DNA from 4 places in the Parashewanella tropica genome. Region 1 is predicted to be linked to each of the others. Evidence: predicted binding sites of a transcription regulator. Region 1 holds the regulator's gene; each other region holds the start of a gene.
What was found. The regulator sigma-54, encoded in region 1, starts transcription at its own class of promoters, with help from an activator protein. The targets are predictions, from matches to a motif close to GTTGGCACGNNNNTNGNNT.
Positions count from the first base shown of each region.

Region 2: the regulator sigma-54 is predicted to act here: its motif matches at 3,162-3,180, upstream of E2H97_RS05335 (YggN family protein).
Region 3: the regulator sigma-54 is predicted to act here: its motif matches at 2,781-2,799, upstream of E2H97_RS11680 (YccF domain-containing protein).
Region 4: the regulator sigma-54 is predicted to act here: its motif matches at 2,670-2,688, upstream of pdsR (proteobacterial dedicated sortase system response regulator).

Region 1 covers NZ_CP037951.1:334,707-340,598, reverse strand. The annotation lists gene rapZ (RNase adapter RapZ) at 1-518, opposite strand, end outside; gene ptsN (PTS IIA-like nitrogen regulatory protein PtsN) at 515-958, opposite strand; gene hpf (ribosome hibernation-promoting factor, HPF/YfiA family) at 961-1,260, opposite strand; gene E2H97_RS01475 (RNA polymerase factor sigma-54) at 1,301-2,782, opposite strand; gene lptB (LPS export ABC transporter ATP-binding protein) at 2,859-3,590, opposite strand; gene lptA (lipopolysaccharide transport periplasmic protein LptA) at 3,587-4,150, opposite strand; gene lptC (LPS export ABC transporter periplasmic protein LptC) at 4,134-4,697, opposite strand; gene kdsC (3-deoxy-manno-octulosonate-8-phosphatase KdsC) at 4,694-5,239, opposite strand; gene E2H97_RS01450 (KpsF/GutQ family sugar-phosphate isomerase) at 5,251-5,892, opposite strand, start outside.
Region 2 covers NZ_CP037951.1:1,262,511-1,268,402, reverse strand. The annotation lists gene E2H97_RS05350 (P-II family nitrogen regulator) at 1-263, opposite strand, end outside; gene E2H97_RS05345 (nitroreductase family protein) at 615-1,274, shown strand; gene E2H97_RS05340 (LysR family transcriptional regulator) at 1,276-2,202, opposite strand; gene E2H97_RS05335 (YggN family protein) at 2,314-3,126, opposite strand; gene trmB (tRNA (guanosine(46)-N7)-methyltransferase TrmB) at 3,299-4,015, opposite strand; gene mutY (A/G-specific adenine glycosylase) at 4,298-5,374, shown strand; gene E2H97_RS05320 (oxidative damage protection protein) at 5,378-5,650, shown strand.
Region 3 covers NZ_CP037951.1:2,658,135-2,664,026, reverse strand. The annotation lists gene E2H97_RS11700 (6-carboxytetrahydropterin synthase) at 1-733, shown strand, start outside; gene E2H97_RS11695 (M23 family metallopeptidase) at 801-1,652, shown strand; gene E2H97_RS11690 (hypothetical protein) at 1,794-2,030, shown strand; gene E2H97_RS11685 (hypothetical protein) at 2,036-2,311, shown strand; gene E2H97_RS11680 (YccF domain-containing protein) at 2,330-2,740, opposite strand; gene E2H97_RS11675 (1-aminocyclopropane-1-carboxylate deaminase/D-cysteine desulfhydrase) at 2,884-3,795, shown strand; gene E2H97_RS11670 (hypothetical protein) at 4,171-5,892, shown strand, end outside.
Region 4 covers NZ_CP037951.1:2,612,468-2,618,359, reverse strand. The annotation lists gene E2H97_RS11530 (ATP-binding protein) at 1-1,919, opposite strand, end outside; gene pdsR (proteobacterial dedicated sortase system response regulator) at 1,919-2,599, opposite strand; gene pdsO (sortase-associated OmpA-like protein PdsO) at 2,796-3,527, shown strand; gene E2H97_RS11515 (low molecular weight protein-tyrosine-phosphatase) at 3,655-4,125, shown strand; gene E2H97_RS11510 (hypothetical protein) at 4,101-5,153, opposite strand; gene purN (phosphoribosylglycinamide formyltransferase) at 5,298-5,892, opposite strand, start outside.

The DNA of each region.
Region 1 (5,892 bases):
GGACGACCGTGTTTGAAACCGAAAGACTCCACATTGATCACCAGCTCTTGCTCGACTCTACCAAGCAAAACCTCTCGGATTTTATCACTGAGCTGATAAGCATTGGTTTCTGAAGTATCTATAAAGTGATCCATCATCTTAGACATGCCTGACAATAGCTCACCTTCAATACGAATCGCTTCGGGTAAGTTTTTGCATTGATAGGCCAGCGGATGCAATCGTCTTGTTTCGGTATATCGTTTAAGTAAAACCTCATCATTAGAACTGATAAAGAAACTGAGGATCTCAATATCAATGAAACTTTTCAGTTGTTGCTCAAATACTTTGTCTTGTTCAGGTAGATTACGGACATCGACACTGATCGCTACCAGCTCTTGAGTCGGTTTTAGCTCTTCAATTAATCCACCTAACAAACTCATCGGTAGATTATCAACACAGTAATAGCCTAGATCCTCAAGTACTTTAAGTGCTACCGATTTACCCGACCCACTTCGACCCGAAACAATGACTAATTTCATCCAGTAATCACCTGATAAAGTTCTTGCTCGTCATTAATACGACGTAACTGTTTGAGAGTTTGCTTATCGCTGAGTTTTTCAGCCATTGCTGATAAGGTACTAAGATGCTCTTGACACTGATCAGAAGGAACCAATAGCGCAAACAAGATATCCACAGGTTGCTTATCGATGGCTTCAAAGGCGATGGGCTGCTCACATTTGATCAATACTGCAATCGGAGTATCGATGTTGTCTAATCGACCATGTGGGATCGCAATACCATTTCCAATGCCCGTACTGCCCATTTTTTCACGGGCGAGGAGGCTCTCAAAGATTTCTTGAGAAGAAAGCTCTGGATACTGAGAAGCAACCAAGTCACTGATCATTTCCAGTACTTTCTTCTTACTGCCAGGCGTCGCACAGGTTGTGCATTCTGGCTTTAAAATGATGTTTAATTCCATCGTTAATGTTTTATCAACTTCTCTTTATGTTTGATCACTTGACGATCGAGCTTTGCCATTAACAAATCAATGGCAGTATACATATCATCATGTTGTGATTTGGCATAGGCTTCTTTGCCATTTAATATCAAACTGGCTTCAGCGGTTTGATTCGATTTTCGAACATTTAGCACGACGCGCACATTATTGATCTGTTCGAAATGACGTTCAAGTTTTGCCATTTTACCGCTGACGTATTCTTTTAGTGATTCAGTAACATCCAACTGCTGACCATTTTGTTGACCATTGATCCGGATTTGCATATCCATTGCCTCCTGTCGTTGTTAGCTGACGTTTATGTGATCATAAACTTTTGCGCTGATTTGATGGTGGGATCATCATTGCCTCTCGATACTTGGCGATGGTACGTCTTGCTACTTTGATCCCTTGTTCTCCAAGTAATTGCGCTATTTTATTATCACTGAGTGGCTTCTTCTGATTTTCTTCAGCTACTAGCTTTTTAATAAGAGCACGAATTGCTGTGGAAGAACATTCTCCGCCATCGTCAGTACCCACATGGCTAGAGAAAAAGTACTTCAGTTCAAAAATCCCTCTCGGCGTGTGCATGTATTTTTGTGTCGTCACTCGTGAAATGGTCGATTCATGCATCTCGATTTCTTCGGCCACATCATTCAAAATCATGGCTTTCATGGCTTCTGGGCCATGCTCAAAAAAGTTGACCTGATTTTTGACGATACAATTGCACACTTTTAATAAGGTATCGTTGCGACTTTCTAAACTTTTAATAAACCACTTAGCATCTTGAAGATGACCACGAACAAATTGGGTATCACTACTGCTACGACTGGTTTTCGCTAATGCTGCGTATTGCTGATTGAGTCCGATTTTCGGCATCGCATCGGGATTTAACTCCACTTGCCAACGCCCATTCTTTTTCATCACGGATACATCAGGAATAACATACTCATCTTCTTTACGGCCAATGTTTAAACCCGGTCTTGGGTCTAAACTTTGGATCAAACTCATCGCTGCTTTTAACTGTGGTTCTCTAAGCTTAGTTTTTTTCAACAAAGATCGAAAGTCACGAACGGCAATCAAGTCAATATGATCTTTAATAATGTGTTTGGCTTCGGCTAAATACGGCGTTGCCTCATCAAACTGAGACAATTGTAATAATAAGCATTCTGGTACATCTCGAGCCGCAACACCAATGGGATCAAAATGTTGTACTCGCTTTAATACCGCTTCCACTTCATCCATTTCAATCTCAGGGTCGCCCATTGCTTCTAAAATATCTTCAAGCGATTGAGTCAAATACCCTCGTTCATCAATGGCCTCAATAATGGCGGTCGCAATACCATAATCAGTACTAGAAAACGGAGTAAGATTTTTTTGCCATTCAAGATGCTCGTATAGTCCATCACTGGTTTCACCTTGAAACGGAAGATCGTCAGCCGGTAAAGCACCACTACCCGAGGTAGGCATAGCGGTAAAGGTTTCATCCCAAGTCGTATCCATGGGCAGCTCTTCAGTGAGCTTTTCTTGGGTTAAAGTCTCAGCGGTATCAGGCGTTACTGGCTCAGCAATGTCCGCATTATCATCTTGCTTTATGACTATATCTTGCTCAGCCTCAGATGCTGTTACGGACTCAGCATTAGCCGAGGCTAACTCTTCTTCTAATTCCAACAAAGGATTAGATTCAAGAGCCTGCTGAACTTCTTGATGTAGCTCTAATGATGAAAGCTGTAGCAAGCGTATGGCTTGTTGCAGCTGGGGCGTCATGGTGAGCTGTTGTCCTAACTTAAGCTGGAGTGACGCTTTCATAGTTACCGCTTGTCCTTCTTATTGTTCTTGTTGGCGCATAGCAGGACTCCCTATAAGGGTTCCCAAATAATCATCACTATAACGTGAATTGCTCTCCTAAGTACACTTCACGTACATGCTTATCATCGAGGATTTCCTCTGGCGTACCTTCGGCAATCAAACTGCCGTGGCTCACAATATAGGCATGTTCACAGACATCCAGTGTTTCTCGGACATTGTGGTCTGTGATCAATACACCTAAACCACGGTCTCTGAGCTGCTCAATGATCTTTTTAATATCAATGACAGAGATAGGGTCAACCCCGGCAAATGGCTCATCCAGCAAAATAAATTGCGGATTCGCTGCCAACGCGCGGGCAATTTCGACTCGGCGACGTTCACCACCCGATAATGCCATGCCAAGGCTGTCACGAATATGGGTGATATGAAATTCTTCAAGTAAGTGCTCTAGTTGCTCTTCCCGTTGGCGTTGATTGAGCGATGCCCGCATTTGCAATACGGCCATGATGTTATCGTAAACCGAGAGCTTACGGAAAATACTGGCTTCTTGCGGAAGATAACCAATCCCCTTCCGAGCGCGCATATGCATAGGATCAAGCGTGAGATCATCGCTATCGATAAAGATCTCACCTTTATCACTTTTTACCAATCCTACCACCATATAAAAGGTGGTGGTTTTACCCGCACCATTTGGGCCCAGTAAACCGACGATTTGCCCTGTTTTTACGGATAAACTGACATCCTTCACCACTTGTCTAGATTTATAGCTTTTTGCAAGATGTTTTGCTGTCAGAGTTTTCTGAGTCATTGCTTCTTCTCAGCTGGTGTGTTCGATGATGGCGCAGACTTTTTGTCTTTTTTACGCGCATTTTGATAATTTTCAGCAGGAATAATGGTCTGTACTCGGTCGCTGCCTTTACCAGAGCTCGCTGCGGTAACGTGTTGGTTAGCAATATTGTAGCGGATCGTTTCCGCCTTCATTTTACTGCCACCGATATCTAACTCAGCACCGCCTTTAAGGACTAAATCACCACTGATATTGTCGTAACGAATACTTACGGCACTGGCTGTGCCCAATTCACCCGTATCTAATATTTGCGAAAACGTTGCCGGCTTACCTTTGGCGATAAACACTTTGTGGCCATTTTTTTCATCATTAACGGCACTCAGTTCGTCGGCATGAATTTTAATACTGCCTTGGATAATTTTGACGTTACCAAAATACGACAATTTATTGTTTTTTAAATCGCCGGTTTGGCTTTTCGCACTAATACTTAAATCTTGCTTCAAATCATCCTGCTTGGCTACGGTAGAGAACGTCATTACCGAGCAAAATGCCACCAGCAGTATATTATTTATTCGCTTCATAGGTTCCTGTTACCTGATCGTTTAAGCGTACCGTCTCACGGTTTAAGTCGGCATATAGCCCTTTACCTTGGCTGTTAAATCCATTGCCTTTAATGTAAACCATCGCATCCGTGGTCATGATTTTTTTGTCTAAATCCAACTCAACATAGCGAGTACTGACACTTTGAAGGGGCTCTTTTTTCCCAACCGCTTCTAACTTCACATTCCAATCTAAATAAGCTTTTTGAGTGTCATCTTTTTTTAAGCGGCCTTCTTTAGCCGAGATGCGCCAAGGACTCTCATTCGAATCACCGTAAAGTAAATATACAGGCTCTGTAAATAATGTCGTATCTCTTGTCGCGTAATGTTCCATGTGTTTTGCTGTTACTTGACTGCTTAACCGTCCCTGCTTATCGTAGGAAATACTGTTAAGCTCGGTCGCCATGTAATCAGGTCGCTCAATTTGAGGACCTAGCGCAACTTTTTCACCTTGTTTTTGCTGCACCTGCCAATACAGTACTAATGCGGTACTGAAAAACAATATGATGGCAAGGGTCACTCGGTTCATACACTCATTCCTTGAGCCGATTCAAACAATCCTTGTGATTCTAAAATTAAATCGGCCAATTCGCGAACGGCACCATGACCGCCATTTATCGAGGTCACCATGTCGACCTGTTGTTTAACATAAGGATGACCATCGGCCACTGACACCGATAACCCAACCTGCTTCATTACAGGTAGGTCAACCATATCGTCACCGATATAAGCCACCTGTTGGGGTTCCAGTTCAAATTTACTCAGCAATTCATTAAAAGGTACCAACTTGTCATCAATACCTTGATAGATATGCTCAACGCCGAGTGCTGTCATTCTATTTTCAAGCAGTTGTGATTTACGACCCGTGATCACGGCTAGGTGAAAACCAGCATTCAGTAGTGACCGCACTCCGAAACCATCACGCGTATGGAACGCTTTTAACTCTTCACCGCTATTACTCAAGTAAATGCGACCATCAGAAAACACCCCATCAACATCAAAAATGATCAGCTTAATTTGTTGTGCTTTATTCCACACGGTTTGAGTTACGTCACCGTATAAGGTTGGCATCATAGTCACAGTTAAATTACTCCAGATTTGACCATATCAAGCATATTTAATGCTCCAATAGGACATTGTGCGTCATCCACTACTATCAGTCCATTAATGTTTTTCTCATCCATTAACTTAAGTGCTTCTGCTGCCAAAACATTTTTGCTTGTTGTAATACAGTTAGGCGTCATGACCTCAGAAATAGGGGTTTGTCTTAAATCCACTTCAGCATCAATCACGCGACGTAAATCACCATCGGTAAATACACCTAAGAGTTTAGACTCTTGATCGATGATTGCAGCCATCCCTAAGCCTTTGTTAGAGATGACATATAAAGCCTCGGTGATTTTCATATTGGGGCTAACCAAAGGCAATTGCTCACCCTTATGCATGACATCACTGACTTTAAGCAACAGTTTACGACCTAAACTGCCACCTGGATGTGACAAGGCAAAGTCGTCTTTGGTAAAGCCTTTGGCTTGCAGTAAAGCAACGGCGATTGCATCCCCCATAACTAAGGTAGCAGTCGTACTCGATGTCGGCGCTAACCCTAATGGACACGCTTCTTCAGGCACCTGAATACAAAGGTGTATTTGTGCCAGTTTTGCCATATTAGATTTAGGCACACCGGTAATGGAGATAATCGGCAAGCCCATGCGTTTGATCACTGG
Region 2 (5,892 bases), 930 kb from region 1:
TCACCAATACGACCTGTGTTGGCTAAAGTTATTATTGTTTCAATTAATTGTTCTGATAAATCTTCATCAACTAGAACCTCAATTTTAACTTTGGGCAGAAAATCCATCGAATATTCCGCACCACGGTACAACTCTGTTTTTCCCTTTTGTCGCCCAAAACCTTTTACGTCTGTAACGGTAAGTCCTGTAATCCCTATCTCCGTTATTCCTAATCGAACATCTTCCAATTTAAAGGGCTTGATTATGGCTGTTACAAGTTTCATTTTGCCTCCATACATAATGTTTAAAATTTGTTAACAGCAGTAACTTTGCCAATTTGCAATTGAATGATATTTAGTGATTAGAACCTTCATCAAAAAAATACTTAACCAGTTGTTTTTAAATAAAATAACAATGGCAACTTCAGTAATCTGACTTGAAAATACACTGAAGATAATAAGAAATGAAGAATAAAAACCGCACCATACACAACTGCAAACGCACCAAAATAGTGCAAAATTTAAACTTCTAGATTATGGGTAATTTTTTCCACAGTGATTGGAAGCAACTGTTATTTATCCATACGTTCAAATTCTCTATGATGCCCTCAATTCGACAGTATTGAGGAAAAAGCCATGTCTCACCCAATTATTAAAGATTTGAACAATCGCTATACCGCAAAAAAATACGATGCAACTAAACGTATCTCTGCTGAATACATTGATGTCATTAAAGAGGCGATTCGTCTTTCTGCATCTTCAATCAACTCACAGCCTTGGAAGTTCATCTTTTTAGAAAGTGAAGAAGCAAAGAAACGTTTTCATAATACGTTTGCGAATATGTACCAGTTTAACCAGCCTCATGCTACTGAAGCTTCACACATCATCTTGTTTGCCCATAATCCTAAATTTAATAAAGAGGATTATCGTAAAGTCGTTGATGCTGAAGTTGCCTCTGGTCACTTAGACGCTGAACACTATGACAACATGCTAAATGGCGCATTTGCTTTTGCCGAATTAAACACTGATGAGTCAGGTGTAAATAGAAACTGGACGAAAGCACAAACTTATATTGCATTAGGTAATATTTTGCATGTTCTTGCTCGCTTAGGTATTGCTTCAACACCTATGGAAGGCGTTGACCAACAACTTATCGGTGAAGAGTTCGCAAACGAACTTGGTGGTTTTGAATGTGATTTTGCGCTTGCTATGGGCTATCACTTGGACGGTGAAGATTATAATCATGGCCGCCCTAAAGCTCGTTTACCTATTGAAGACGTTGTTACTGTTCTTTAAATCACTCTAAATTTGAGAGCCAACGTGGAGGAGTGCCGATGTGTTCCTCCACTGCTTGTAAAAAACGACGCGCCAGCATCGAGCTTTTGATGTGAGGATACAGCGCATAAATGCCTGCTTCCTTGTTAGCAACTTTATATTGAGGTAATAAAGTCACCAAACCGGATTCTGAAATTGGTTTATCTAAAATAGAAGCATCAAAAAAGCTGTAACCAAGCCCGTCCACTACTGAATTAATCAAGGTTCGAATATCACTTACTTTATAGCGCCCTTGAAGTCGAATGTTCTTATTTTTCTCACTGTTACCCTTGTGAATAAGAGTTAGTTGATCGAGAGTGATGTCAGAGTTTTTATAAACAACACTAGGTAAACTCTCTAACTCTTCTGGTGTTAGAGGCAAGCCATATCTTTCAACAAAGCTTTGAGAAGCCACCAGCACATAATTAACATCCGCAATTTTCTTAGCGATAAGTCGAGAATCAACTAACTTGCCAAACCTAAAAGCTAAATCAAAATTATCTGAAATAATGTCCGATTTTATATCTGAGAGACAATGTTCAATTTCAATATCTGGATAGGTTCTTATAAAATCAGTAATCACTGGCGATAAATATAAGTGCCCGAAATAATTAGGGGAAGTAATTCTAAGCCTTCCTTTAGGCTCTGATTGATAAGAACTCGCAATATACTTAATTTCATTTAAGTTATCTTTAAGCTTCAGAGTCGTTGCAAGAACTTCATCACCAGCCGGAGTAAGGGAAAATGAGCGTGTCGAACGATTAAGCAATCTCACCCCTAAATCCGCTTCTAATTGTTTAATTTTTTTTGATAAAGACGACCTATCCATATCGTGTAAAGCCGCAGCTTTAGTGAACGAACCTTGTTGTACTACATCTAAAAATAACAACAGCTGACTGCTTAATGCCATTGAAAAATCATCACTCAATTATTAATTGACATACTTTAGCATAAAAAAAGGCGCAACTAGTGCGCCTGAACTTCCAAGGAGATAAGGGAAGACAATGTTAGGAAACTGATCTTAAATACTTTGTTCTTTGCTCGACTTCTGATTGTAAATCGTAGCGGGTAGTGCTTTTAACTCAGGAATAGCTACTCTCACCTCTTGCTCTAGCGTCGCTAGCGCTTTGAAGTTATCACACATCATGTCAGCTTTTTGTTCGAACTCCGCTGCTCTCGCTTCAACACGGGTTTCTATCTCTTGTGCCATGTTTTCCATTTTTTGCTCGAATGCAGTTAGCTTTTCGCTAAAGCTGCCGCCATCCGATGACATAAGTTGAGCGCCTACATTCATAAGAATACTGCCAATTGAACTTTTAACGGCACTTTCAACTTCTTCTTCAAAGTTATGGTCAAAGGCTTGCTCAATTGTCGATTCAGTTGCACCTAAGTGATAAGTATCGCCATCTTGGTATGCCACTTTTCCTACGCGCTCTTGAACCTTTTCCATAACGTCTTCCAACTTACCGCTGGCATCTTCACCTAAAAGAGGAGTAAGGGCTGATCCCATAGCATCTGATGCTAACTCGACAGCGCCATTTACTAACTCAATAACCTGAGGAACTTGCTCTCCCAGCTCTTGGCGGTATTCAGATAGAAGATGTTTTTGACTGTCATCTAATGCGATTTGTTTATCATTTACAAATAAGCGGTCACCGACAATACGATATCGCTCATTTCCATTATCAGTGATAGTCAAAGCATTAGCTGAAGCTGAGATATCGTAATTAAGTGAAATATTACATTCTTTACGGTGTTCATCATGAGCCAGTGCCGAAGAAGTAACGAATGAGCTAGCAATGATTAACGCTGTTGTGGTTTTAGCAAAAGTCATGGTGAAGTTCCTTTATCGTTAAGTTGAACAAGCTATATCAGGAACTGTGCCAAAAATTATAACCAATTGTTTTAAATGGTATTTTCAATAAAAGGAAGGAAGTGTAGAGAAATGATATAAAATTGATAAAACCAAGAGTTAGCAAAATTTACTAACTCTTGGTAAAAATTGACTAACTAATTTTTTCAAACATAAGATCCCAAACACCGTGACCGAGTCTTTGGCCACGCGCTTCGAATTTAGTTAAAGGACGATGCTCTGGACGTTCAACATAGTTATTAGTTGTAGATTGGTTTTTGTAACCTTCAGCGGCATCCATAACTTCTAGCATGTGCTCTGCATAATTTTCCCAGTCGGTCGCCATGTGGAATACACCGCCAACTTTTAACTTTCGTCTTAGTAATTGCACAAATTCAGCTTGAACAATACGACGTTTGTGATGACGCTTTTTGTGCCAAGGATCTGGGAAGAATAATTGCACGCGAGCTAATGAACCGTCTGCAATCGAATTTTCTAACACTTCAATCGCATCGTGGTGATATACACGAAGGTTCTTCACTTCTGCTTCTGCCGCACTCGCCAAGCAAGCACCAACGCCCGGTTGATGTACTTCAATACCAATGTAGTTTTGCTCTGGAGCGGCAGCAGCCATTTCAACTAAAGAAGCGCCCATGCCAAAACCAATTTCAAGAACCGTATCAGCATCACGACCAAATACAGACTCTAAATCGATTGATTCAGGGCTGTAATCTAATCCCATTGTTGGCCATTGAGTTTCAATAGCGTGTGCTTGCCCTTTGGTCAAACGACCTTCACGTAATACAAAGCTTCTAACTTTACGAAGGTACTTGCCTTCTTCATTAAATTCAGCGGTGGTAACTTCGCTCATTATTGCCTCAAATATCTACAGCATCATAAAAGATGAGGCATTATAGCTAAATCAATATAAATTGGCATACTCAGCTGGAGTTAAAAGGAATTTAGGCAAGGCTAATTGGTGAAAACATAGTCATCCTACGTTGAGACAATTTAACGCAGCATAAATTTCTTTTAAGCCAGCCTACTCTTGAGGTTCTGTGGAGACCACATTGTATTGATTTAGCTATACCAACAAAGTGAAAAACAGTGCAAGTCTCTTGTTTAGTTGATCGATGCCGATTACACTGCCGCCATGACAAAAATACCCTCTTTTTCAGATCGTATCATCGATTGGTACGACATTCACGGACGCAAAACCTTACCTTGGCAGCAGAGTAAAACCCCATATAAAGTATGGATTTCTGAAATCATGCTTCAGCAAACTCAGGTTGCTACAGTTATTCCCTACTTTGAAAAATTCATGGCAAGCTTTCCCAGTGTTTTAGACTTAGCTAATGCCGAACAAGACGAGGTACTCCATCATTGGACTGGACTCGGTTACTACGCCAGAGCAAGAAATCTACATAAAGCCGCTCAGCTTATTCGTGATAGATACCAAGGTCAATTTCCTGAATCCTTTGATGATGTGTTAAGTCTTCCTGGTATTGGTCGCTCAACGGCTGGTGCAGTGCTTTCTTTATCTTTAGGTCAGCACCATGCCATTTTAGATGGCAACGTAAAACGAGTGCTTGCTCGCCATGGCGCAATTTCAGGTTGGCCAGGAAAGAAAACCGTTGAAAACCAACTTTGGGAAATTGCGGATCGCTACACGCCTAAGTCAGAAATACAAAAGTACAATCAGGCCATGATGGATATTGGCGCCATGATTTGTACGCGCTCCAAGCCTAAGTGTGAACAATGTCCTGTCGCTTTCGACTGTCAAGCACAGCGGCAAGGAAAGCAAACCAATTATCCGGGTAAAAAACCTAAAACGGAAAAGCCAGTTAAAGCCACCCATTTTTTAGTACTAAAGCAGAATGGAAAAGTGTTACTGAAACAACGCCCATCAAAAGGTATTTGGGGTGGGCTATGGTGCTTTCCTGAATTTGAAACGGCTACTGAATTAGAGCAATACATACAAACGACTAAAATACTCCCTAGTAGTGTTCAAAGCTTATCTGGGTTTAGACATACCTTTAGTCACTATCATTTAGATATTAGTGCTTCTTTGGTAGACTTGGACAATAACCATAATCAAGTAATGGAGCCTCTAGTTTCAGGTGGTTACTCAGAAATGTGGTTTAATTTATTCGCCCCTGAAAAAGTTGGGCTAGCAGCGGCTACAGAAAAGATCTTGGCCGAAGTAAGATCGATAGAAGATGAGGAATAAAATATGGCTCGCACAGTAAATTGCGTGTATCTAAATAAAGAAGCTGACGGTCTAGACTTTCAACTTTATCCGGGTGAAATTGGCAAGCGTATTTTTGATAACATCAGTAAAGAAGCTTGGGGACTTTGGCAAAAGAAACAAACCATGCTGATCAACGAACATAAGCTGAATATGATGAATGCTGATGATCGCCAACTACTAGAAAAAAACATGGTTGAATTTTTATTTGAAGGTAAAGAAGTCAAAATCGAAGGCTATGTACCAGAGGATAAATAATTACCATTTTATAACGGTGGTCAACTTAAGTTGATCACCATTGTGTTCAGCACAATCATTCCATTTATCTAGCTTAAGACCGATTTAGTCAGAATCAAAAATACAAGCCCTGCTCACAGTAATATTTCCCTCAGCTGATACAATTTTTAATTCACTGTAGATTTAACAAAATCCAATTCGACAAAGCCATGTGATTTATGTCACGATTTAGCCAAACGATAAAAAAATAAAGTTTCAAGGAA
Region 3 (5,892 bases), 1.9 Mb from region 1:
TGCCAAGGTAAAGAAAACTATTAAGCGCACTATTGATGACGTATTGGATCATCGCCTTGCAGTGCCAATGCTATCATCGGCTAGTTCTTATCAAGATGTAGAAGATGAAATGGTTCGAGTTGATTTTAACTCTGCCAAAGGCAGTATTCATTTACGTTGTCCTGAACAAGCATTTTCTTTCATTGATTCAGATGTGATTGATCACGACTCAACCATTCAATTTTTAAATAACGAACTGAAAAAAGTGCTACCAGATAATGTACTCAATATCGAGCTTACTTTACGTGCTGAAGAGTTAAATCGCCCTTATTATCATTACAGTCATGGTCTGAAAAAACACGATGGAAATTGTCAGCGTATTGCTCATGGTCATCGCAGTCCAATTTCAGTATTTATTGATGGTGAAGAATCACAACAATGGAATGAATATTGGGCACAGCGTTGGCAAGATATTTATTTAGGCACGGAAGAAGATATCGTTAAGCTTGCAGATTTAGATGTTAATAGCAAAGACATATCTGATCAAAGTCACTTTGGTTTTAAATATCAAGCTCCTCAAGGTGAGTTTCAGTTAGCGATTTCAAAAGAAGTCTGTGACATCATTCCCCACGATACAACTGTAGAACTTTTGGCTGATTTCGTTGCTCAATATGTAGCTAATGAGTCGCCAAATACCAAAGTATTAGTTAAAGCCTACGAAGGTGTTGGCAAAGGCGCTATTGCGAAATACTAATTTTCCTTGCTTCCATAAAAAGAGTCTGACTTAATATTGTTATTCGTTAACAATTATGGTTAATGCCATGAAAAAGCAGACTCTTTCTTATCTTTTATTTTTTCCTTTTCCTTTTCTATTTTTATCATCTCTGACATTTGCCGCAGATAATATCAAGCTATTTGGTAAATTCGAACAAGGCACTTTATTGAAAGGTCAAGCACCCGTGGGTGCTCAGTTATTTCTTAATGGGAAGTCTGTACGAGCTACTGACTCAGGGAAGTTTGTGGTTGGGTTTGGACGTGAAGCTGAATTAACGAATAACCTAAAAGCAATTTTGGTAGACGGAACTGAGATAAATCGAGAAGTGGTTTTAACGAAGAAAAAATATCGTATTCAACGAGTGAACGGTATTGCTAAGAAAATCATGAAGCCTGAGCCTAAAGCCGTTGCTCGCTCTAAAAAAGACAGTCAACAAGTACGAGCAGCCAGAAATACAGATTCAGACTTAGATGGCATATTCACTCGATTTATCTGGCCTGCGAAAGGGCCTATTTCAGGCGTGTATGGCAGCCAACGAGTTTACAATGGCGTGCCCAGCCGCCCACACTATGGTGTAGATGTCGCTAAGCCTACTGGCACACCAGTTGTTGCACCTGCTAATGGCATTATCACCTTAGCTGTACCTGATATGTTTTATTCAGGTGGAACCATTATTATTGACCATGGCTATGGCGTAAGCTCTAGCATGCTTCATTTGAGTAAGTTAGATGTGGTTAAAGGGCAATCGGTAAAACAAGGTCAAAAAATCGGAGAAATTGGCTCGACAGGGCGTTCAACGGGGCCACATTTAGACTGGCGAATTAATTGGTATCAAATGCGCCTTGACCCAACTACGATAGTACCTCCAATGCAAGTTGTATTGAAAGACTCTCATTGATTTCTTCAATCGATACAGTTTTAATTCAGTTCTCTCTAACTAACATAAATAAGAATAATTTCTATTTGTGCTAGGGGCTTTTTGTCTGCTGAGATATTTTTTACAGTAATGAATAGCCCCCTCATTGTAGGGAGAAAATACATGAAACGTTTTGTCTGGTTAACTATATTACCGGCACTTTTGTCATTCAATTGTTTTGCTAAAGATCTGCCCTGTGGAGTTCACAATGAGATGAAGTTCACAACTAAAAAAGGTAATTGGTTAGTTCAAGTGGAGCATTTAAATGAAATTGCCAATGTTGTGAATCTTGATGATCAATGTACTCCGATTAATCAAATTGAGCCCGGTACGATGTCAGTCAGAAACAGCAACAAGTAACAGGTGTGATCATTGATCCAACTCAAGGGCTCAGTGTAGGTCATCAGCTAGGAAAAAATGAAAACTTCGATACTGGCATGTTGTTCTCAATGGTGTATCAACCTCAAGATGGTCAGCAGCATGAGTCTCCCACGCCCATGTGTTTGTTTTACGTCGCTGCCTATGGCATCGCTCAGCCATTAACCAGAGTGGTCGAGCTAAATGGAGCGCGCTGTAAGATAAATAATGATGAAAAAATCGAACTTACAATTTTTCGGCTGAAACGGCATATTGAAATTTAATTGGAAATGCCCTAATAATTAAACGCGCTTTGGGACAACCGTTTGCCCGATGGGAGCTAATGTCAGAAGCGCTAGCTTTAAATGGGCGATACCAAAAGGTATACCAATAATGGTGATAAAGCAGGCTAGGGCGTGAGTTAAGTGACCAATAGCCAGCCAAATACCAAAGCATAAGAACCAAATAACATTACCAATTGTGCCAAGCACTCCTGTACCAATATCTTCAAAGCCTTTTACGTTACGACGATTAGTTTGCTCATTTCCAAAAGGCCAAAAAGCCATTTCACCAATGACAAAACAGGCACGACCAAAAGGAATTCCGATAATACTTATAAAACAAATCAGTCCAGCTAACCACCATGCTAAGCCCATTAAAAAACCACCCATAACGAACCAAGCAATGTTAAAGATTAATCGTAATACAGACATAGGAGCTATTTACCTTTTTAAAATATTTCTAAATTAGGTAAAGCAGTTAATGTGCCAAGATGATAAGTACCTAATTTTACGCTTAATAGAGGGTTTGAGGTAGAATATAGCTTTGCTCAGTTAGTCATAATAACTAAACATTGATGAAATTAACCCAAAGCCCTATTACTGCCATTGACTTATTTGAACGTAAATTGTTCATCAAGCGTGACGATTTACTCCATCAGGAATTTAGTGGCAATAAAGCCCGCAAGTTTCATTACTTTCTCGCTAATGAGTTTCCTCAAGTTAAAACGCTGGTGGGTTATGGCTCATGCCAAGCAAACTCTTTATGGTCACTAGCGTGTTTGGCTGAGTTAAAAAACTGGCAATTCAAATTTTATGTTGATCGTATTCCCGCTCATTTAAAAGAAAACCCAGTAGGCAATTATGCTGGCGCGCTTGAAAAAGGGGCACAGATTATAGAATTTCCTTCAGATTTGAAATTATCTGCTGATGAAAAGCAATTATGGTTAGAGCAAGAATGTGAAGCTGAAACCTCAATGTTATTGGTGCCTGAAGGTGGGCGCTGTGAATTTGCTCGTTTTGGCGTGCATATATTAGCTCAAGAAATAGAGGTTTGGTGTGCTGCAAATAAAATAGAGTCTGCCACAATATTTCTGCCTTCAGGAACGGGTACAACAGCATTTTATTTAAATGAATATTTTGACCAATGCACTGCAAGTATTCAGGTTGTAACATGCCCTGTAGTTGGTGATGCTGCATACTTACAAAAGCAGTTTCAAATGTTAGCTACAGAAGATAGCGCTTTTCCCCTAATCGTCAGCCCTGATAAAAAGTACCACTTTGGCAAGCTATATTCTGAGTGTTATGAAATGTGGCAAATGGCAAGTTCTTCGGGTATTGAATTTGAATTACTATACGACCCTGTGGGTTTAATTACGCTTCAACAGCACATTAGTTCATTTGATAGCGAAGCCATAATCTATTTACATCAGGGGGGGATAAAAGGTAATGAGACAATGTTGAAGCGTTATAAGAGAAAAGGTAAGTGATACTTAAACGACATTTACAATAACGAGTCTTCTTTGTTTTTTATTGTTGTGTATTTGTTTTTTATTGATAAAGTGCTCTGATCTTAAAATAAGAAAGGAGTAGAAATAATGAATAAATTATCGGCAGGAAGCGCTATTAAGATTGCTGTTGGAGCCGTTGTCATTTTGGCTGTGTCCAGCTCATTTTATACCGTAGATGAAGGCCATATGGGAGTAGTGTTTTCCTAATTCATCTTTTTGTCAAAATTGCCCGAAATAAGTATCACACCTTATTTGATAGCAGTATATAGCTATTAATCCTTGACAAATTTAATTTGATAATTGTCAAAATATCCTCATACTGTTCGGCAACAAAGAAACCAACAGGAATGTCGAATGATCCATACCAATGGTTTAAAGTACCTTCCTACACCGCCAGTGCTTGATAAGAGCTTGCAAGGGATGCTTGAGCAACACATCAAAGGGCTGAGTGCACGCCAGCAAGAAGATACAACATTGGCAATCAAGCTATTCTCTGTGTTTCTGCACTGCACCGGTCAAACGCTGAGCTATTTATCGTTCAACCAAGATCAGACACACATTGTCAGATGCTTTGCAGGCTTCATTTACCATGAGATGAAGTACACCCCTATTACCAGCAATAAAATGGTATACAAGCTCCGTGCCGCACTTAAAGGCATCTGTGAAGTCAATGGTCTTGTTATGCCTGAGTTTCCTGCCACGAAAACAACTTATGAAACAGAGGATATTTCTTATTGCCGTAAGGAATATGCTGCATTGGAGAAAGATACAAAAGCATACAAGCTCTACGAAGGCTGGAAAGCAAAAACGAAATCAGGCGAAGAAGTAGCATGGCCACTGCATGACTTCTATCTGCGATACGGTGAAGAGTTAACTGATCAGCTATATGATGCCGTCCTTACCCATAGCCTAAAATACAGTACCAAAACAGTCCGAGCTCATGCAGATGGTTTTGCTCGACTGTCAGAAACTATTCTTGACTTCTGCCTTACCAGAGAAGACTTTGAAGATGCCGGATCGTTCACCAAAATAAATAGGTTTGTAGAGCATCTTTTTGCTGCACAAAAACTATCAGTTAAAGCGTCTAATAGAAGTATGGTCAGCTTTTACGAACAATGGAAAGATCGAAAAGTTAAGCTGATAAAAGAGTTGTTTATCAAACCCGGTATCTGGTCGGAACCAAGCTATGAGTTGTTTGCTCCACTATTTAAGACCAGCTCAACGCATGCGAATACTAATAAAGCGGTTGATGAGCAAGGAAACGCTTTCAACAATAAGCTGATTACCCACATCCCTATTTCTTACTCTGATGATCAAGCAATTGAAGCACTGCTGGAAAGCATTGATAATGATTTCTCCCATGTTGTTTCAGCTTGCCAAGAGCTTAGAAGAGAAACAATGGCCAGATTTCATAAACGTAAAAACCTTGCTAAAGTCGGCAAGGTAAAGCTTGGTGATGCAAAAGGGACATATCCTGGGCATCCTGGCTTCGTTGATATGCGCTTGCCAGAGAATCAGTGCGCAACTTACGAGGCAATAAAATACAGAAAGACAAATGATGTCGCCGGTTACCTGAAGACCGATAAGGATTTTATCACCGAATACGCTATCATTGCACCGTATACGTTGTATCCTTTTTTCTACCTGCTGATTAACGAGCATTCAGAGATCACACAAAGCTGGCTGGAAAACTGGCGGCTCTACAATGACAACGACAAAGAGTATGGCTTTGTACAGAGCGGCGCTTCATACATTGCAACTAGCTATAAGTTTCGCAGAGGGGCCTTGTTAGCGGAGCAAAAAATCATTCTGAATGAGACATCAATACAGTTAGTTCGAGACATCATCACGTTAACATCTGATGCAAGAAAGGCGCTGAAAGATCAAGGGAACGGCGATTATAAGTACATGCTAATAAAAGCACGAGGATTTATGGCTCCTGGCAGAGTGACTAATATTATCAACTGTAATCGAGAAGAAATGCGAAAGTCAGAGCTGGGCAAAAAAATCCTTGAGCCTTCTTCTATTACGGATACGGAAAGAGCTGGTTCGATTTTTAGAAATCTCTCAGTCTCT
Region 4 (5,892 bases), 1.9 Mb from region 1:
TCTGGAAGTGGAATTCCGTAGTTTGAAATGGATAGAATGGCAGTACCACTTTTTTGTTTTAGCACAATAGCAATTTCTGTTTCAGGTTTTGCAAATTCGCTAGCGTTTGCAATGATTTTATCCAACATTTGAGCAAGGTGATCTGCGATTCCTGAAATATACAGTTCTTTATCTTCAACACTGACTTTGATTTGGTGTTGGGAATATATCTGCTGATACATTTCACCTAATTGCTTGATAAGCTCGCTTAAATTTATAGACTCTTTTTGTTCATTTGAAAGCGTAGCTTCAAGGTGAGTGGCTTCAGTCATACTATTTAAGATGCCATTTAATCTTTGTAACCCTTGCTGGGCACGACTTAGATACTTTGTTTCGAACTCATCATTAGCAAATTTATATTCAAGATGTTCAAGCGATGATCGAACAATAGTGATTGGCGTTCTTAGCTCATGGGATAAGCGAGAACTCATGTTTTCCAGATAATGATTATAGCCTTCCACTCTATTTAACATGCTTGAAAAGCTGCGAGTTAAGTCCCCAATTTCATCAGCTTGTCGACTATCGATGTCAATAGCTTGTATTTTGCCCTCGGAATCAATAACTGACTCTGCTTGATCTCGTAAACGAGTGATTCTGCGTGAGATTGATGTTGCAAAAATCAACATGCTAGTACTGGCTAACAAGGTGACAATTAATGCGGTATTAAGTAACGATGTCATAGCATGGCTACGTAAATCTTGTATACCTTGTGTGGTTTGTTGCGCTAATACGGCACCTACAACAATACCTTGATGCCAAATTGGAGTAGCGCTTGATAGCAGTTCCATATCAGAATTAGCTATGCCTATTTCCGCTTGACCTTTAAAGCCTTTTAATGCCCTTTGAGTCATAGGGTCATCAAACTGGATTTGCTGACGATTGGGGTCGATAAAATTTTGATTTGGAGAGCCTATAAACCAAGAGTAGATAGGTTTTAAGAAGTCAGGAACATAAGAAGGTTTATTGATGCCTGAGCTCCAGTTTTGTCCCGATTCATGTATCTCACCGCCTTTTGCAAGTACTTGTCCTGCATGATTGAGTACCCAAATTCTTGAATCAGTATTATCTAATGAATCTATGATTTGCTCGATGTCATTACTAGGTTCAATCAACCGTCCTAAGGTGAATGGTGAGTTAACTGAGCTTGAAGAAATGCTGCGGCTGGCATAGATAGTGTGGAAATAGCTTTCAAAGGCCATAGACTCACCTAAAAGTCCTTTTGAAAAGCTCACTTGAAGCAACATTCCATTTGGGGTTTGTATCCAGTTCCCTTCAATATCAGGCTCAGGAGTTAAAGGAGTTATCATTGCAGGCTCATTGGGTAAAGAAAACCCTTTTAGTTCACCTCCTGCTAAAAATGTCAGTAAATATCGGCTAAAGTGCTGATTTTTTATTGTGGATATTTGTAAATATTGACTGGAATACGGGGAAGGTGAATTAAAGTTTAGCGCTAAATTCGGAGCGCTAATATCAAAACTCATATAAATTTGGCCTTCAAATTGACCAAGATGCACAATGGCTTTATCTGCCTTATTTTCTCCTCTAAATACTTTCTCTTGGATTTGAGAATGCTGCCAGTCAGTAGTATTTCCTGTGAAATTAACAGGGTGTTTGAGCTGATATAAATAAAAATCTTTAGGCTGAATTTTATCTCGGGAAAAGTTTAACCGCTCGAATAGCTTTGGTCTTTGCTGTAATGCTGTTGCGACGGCTTGAGAAGTATTGGATAAATTATGGAATTGGGTTTGTTTTAAGTAGACATCAAGCTCATTAAAGTAACGGTATCCAAACCATGGTAAGGCGGATAAAAATAGCACTATGACGAGAAACTTTATTCTCAGATTAAATCTAGGAAATTTTAAAGAAAGCATTTTTCGCATTATTGATTCCAGCGATAACCCATGCCATATACGGTACTGATGTGATCAAAGTCAGCATCAACTGTAATAAACTTTTTTCTGATCCGTTTTATATGAGAAGTAATGGTGCTGTCATCGACATAGATTTTGGCATCAGACATTAGATCATTTCGGCTGCGAACATGACCGGGGCGTTTCACTAATGCATGTAACATCCAAAATTCAGTAACCGTTAGTTCTAAAGTTTGTCCTTGCCATTGCACTGTCATCTTATCAAGATCAAGTTGGAGGTGATTAACTTCAATAATTTCATGCTTAGTTTGAGAAGTTAAGTCGCTACGACGAAATAATGCTGCGATACGAGCCATTAAGTGAGGAAAGCTAGTGTTTTTACTGAGGTAATCGTCTGCACCAAGCCTTAAACCACTAACTACATCAAAATCGCTGTCTCGAGCTGTGAGAAAAATAATCGGCAAAGTAGGGGACATGGCTCTGAGTGATTGGCACAACATAAAACCACCATCTAATTCATCTTCTAAACCAATATCAATAATGGCGAGATCGGGTAATCTTATTTCAAATGCTTGCATAGCTGATGCGCGATTAGCAAAGTCTTGAATGTGATAACCATGGTTCTCTAACAGTTCTTTATAATTTTCGCGAATAATGGTTTCGTCTTCTACGATAGCTATGCGTTTCATTGGTGTTTGTTTTTAGAGGTTTTAAAGCAATATACCGAAAAAGTTATGAAAAATCTGCGGATTGAAGAAAAAGCCATTTTTCTGCCACATTTGATATTGAATTGATCATTTTTGCTCCCGAAAGCTGCCAATTTGCTTTGTTTTAATTACTCCATCGAAACGAAATCGAATTTAAATCGCATACATGGAGCACATTATGAAAAAGGCACTTATCTCTACACTAATCATTGGTTCAATCGTTACCAGTAATATGGCGGTAGCATCAACTCAAGAAGAACATGGACAGCAAGAGCAGTTAGTTGGATTAGGTTCTGGTCTACTACTTGGTGCAGCGGTCGGAGGGCCTATCGGTGCTGTGATTGGTGCTATAACTGGAGGCGTTATAGGTAAAAGTGTTGCTGATGAAGAAAAACTCAATAATCAAGATGCTAAGTTACAGCAACAACAAATGAAATTGGCACAATTGCAACAACAGCAGCAAGATTATAAGCACTTATCGAATCAGTACCGTTTAGCACAAAATAAACTTCAGCAGTTAGGTGAAATGAAGACCTTAAAGCAATTAGATTTAGGCTTGAATGTGCAATTTAGAACGGGTTCTGCTCAAGTTGAGACTATGTATCAAAAGCAACTTGAAGAAGTAGCTAAGTTAATGACATCTCAGCCTGAACTTACTTTAGATTTAAGTGGATTTGCTGACAGACAAGGGCAAAGCGATTTCAATCAGAAATTGTCAGAGCAGCGGATTGAGTCAGTAAAGTCTGTACTGGTAAGCCTTGGAGTAGATAAAACACGCCTTACGACAAAAGCTTATGGTGATTCTGCGCCTATTCATCAAGAGCAGACGTTAGAAAATAACGTGTTTGATAGAAGGGTAACCCTACAGTTAAGCCCTGACATGAAAAAAAGTTTAACTGCCAAGCAGTAACGACATATAAATTCCCGACTTTCCCCCTGATCTTCCTCAGTTGTGTTGTCTGAGGGAGATCACCCTTGTTGAATCTCTCTCCATTTACCGTTAAGGTCGAGCAAAAGGAATTAGTTAGTATATAACCATGAAATCGATTTTATTTGTTTGTATGGGCAATATTTGCCGTTCACCTACTGCAGAAGCTGTTTTTCGACAGAAATTTCATCAAGCTGGTATAGATGCCAAATTGGATAGTGCGGGAACCATAGGTTTTCATCAAGGCAAGTTACCTGACCCTCGTTCTCGTTTTGCTGGTGAGAAACGTGGATACGACTTTTCAGGAATTACCTCTAGACAAGTAGTGTCAAACGATTTTGCGGATTTTGATCTTATACTTGCGGCTGATAAAGAAAATCTACAAGATTTACAGATGATTTGCCCAATCAAATATCGACATAAATTAAAGTTATTGTTGTCATTTTCTGACAGTGATTATCAAGAAGTGCCAGATCCATATTATGGTGTTGAAGATGGTTTTGAGTTGGTCTTGGATTTAATTGAAACCAGCGCTGATAATGTTATCAATAAATATTACTCACTCAGAGGCAGGATATGATTGAGATGATGTGATTCTAAATCATCACCACAGTTAACAACTGCTTTTATTACACTGACTTTTCGTCCTTCAAAAAGTAATGTCAGCTGAATTTGCATTGACTTAGTGGAGCGTGCGTTGCGCTCTATTTTGAGAAGCTCTATTTTTTGCTCTTGGGTATTAAAGCAAAAGTCTTTATAGCATTCGACTTTCACATGGAGTTGTGATGCTAGTTCTTCAGCTGTTGATCTTGAGTACCGATAAGTAAAATGGCTGGGCCCGACACAACCAAAGAATTTAACGGGGAGACCTTCTTTGTGCCTTAGGGCAGCCATAACCGTTCCGTATAGTTTTTGACTGAGTGTCGCTTCGGCAGCAAAGCGTTCTTGATTTAAAAAAGTCACAACCTCTTCAAGGGTTGCGTGATGCCTTTCTTCGAGTATATGGATTGTGTTGAGATTCCTTTCCATGTCTAAATCAAACGTCCGTAGGCTTCCAGTCATTTGATCTATTGGTTCGCCTTTTTGTGCTTGGTTATATTTATGTTTAATTGCTTTATCTTCTCCGGCTTCCTCAACTTCTTTTTCGATTGCCTCAATATCTTGCTGTAGTTGCTCTTGGAGCTCCTGTTGATTAACTTCAAGTTTTAACACCGAAAATTCTAATAAACCAATCTGATAAGTAGTGATTTCACCATACTCATCATTGTGTACTCTTTGCCTGAATTGATTTCGGTATGAGGGAATAGCGAGAGATTCTAATTCATGGAAAATAGAAGGTTTCAATTGATCTTCAACTTCACTTGAAGCTAATTGGCAATATAAGTCATGTGCTTTGGTTAATACTTGTGATGGAAAGTGAGGTTGGTGTTGTTTCCAGTGCTTTTTCACTAACGGTTCATTGGTTGCTGCTAAAGGTCTTATGTTTAAATAATCACCTTCTTCTATAACGAAGAGCTCTGCATTACCAGAGATGGGTTTGGGCATTGCTTGCTTAAGCTCTGACTCACTGGCAAAACCAGATACAGCCCGAGGGATTGTGCTGTACATATTTAACATATAGGGGGGAGTTATTTAACGCTTTCTATTACGTTAAAAATAGGCTCTTTATAGGATTGTTACCAATTAAATTCTCTTCATGAGAAACATACAAAAAAAGAGGCATAAGCCTCTTTTTTTATGGAATATAGGAACTCAATCTGGAGCGTAGCCTTGCTTACCCAATAATTGACCATCTAGATAACATTGACCATTATCCATCGCTAAACGATTCTGACTGAACCATTTCACTACCATCGGATATATTGCGTGTTCTTGCTGATGGACTCGTTGAGCAAGCTCTTCAGCGGTATCCTCTTGATAAACGGGAACCTTAGCCTGAAGAATCGTAGGACCTGCATCAAGTTCTGGAATAACGAAATGCACGCTAGCTCCATGTTCAACATCACCTGCGTCAATCGCACGCTGATGAGTATCTAGACCTGGGTATTTAGGCAGAAGTGAAGGATGAATGTTTATCATCTTTCCTAGATAAGCATTAACCAACTCAGGTGTTAAAATACGCATAAAACCTGCCAGAACAATCAAGTCTGGCTGATAGCGGTCAATAGCCACTTTTAAGCGGGCATCATAATCACTGCGTTCTTCACCTTTATGTGCGATTACACAGCTGGTATCAATTTCGTGATTATGAGCACGAATTAAACCGTATGCATCAGGTTTATTACTGATAACGCCCACGACTTCACCTTGTAAGTGGTCGTCACAACTATCAATGATGGCTTGTAAA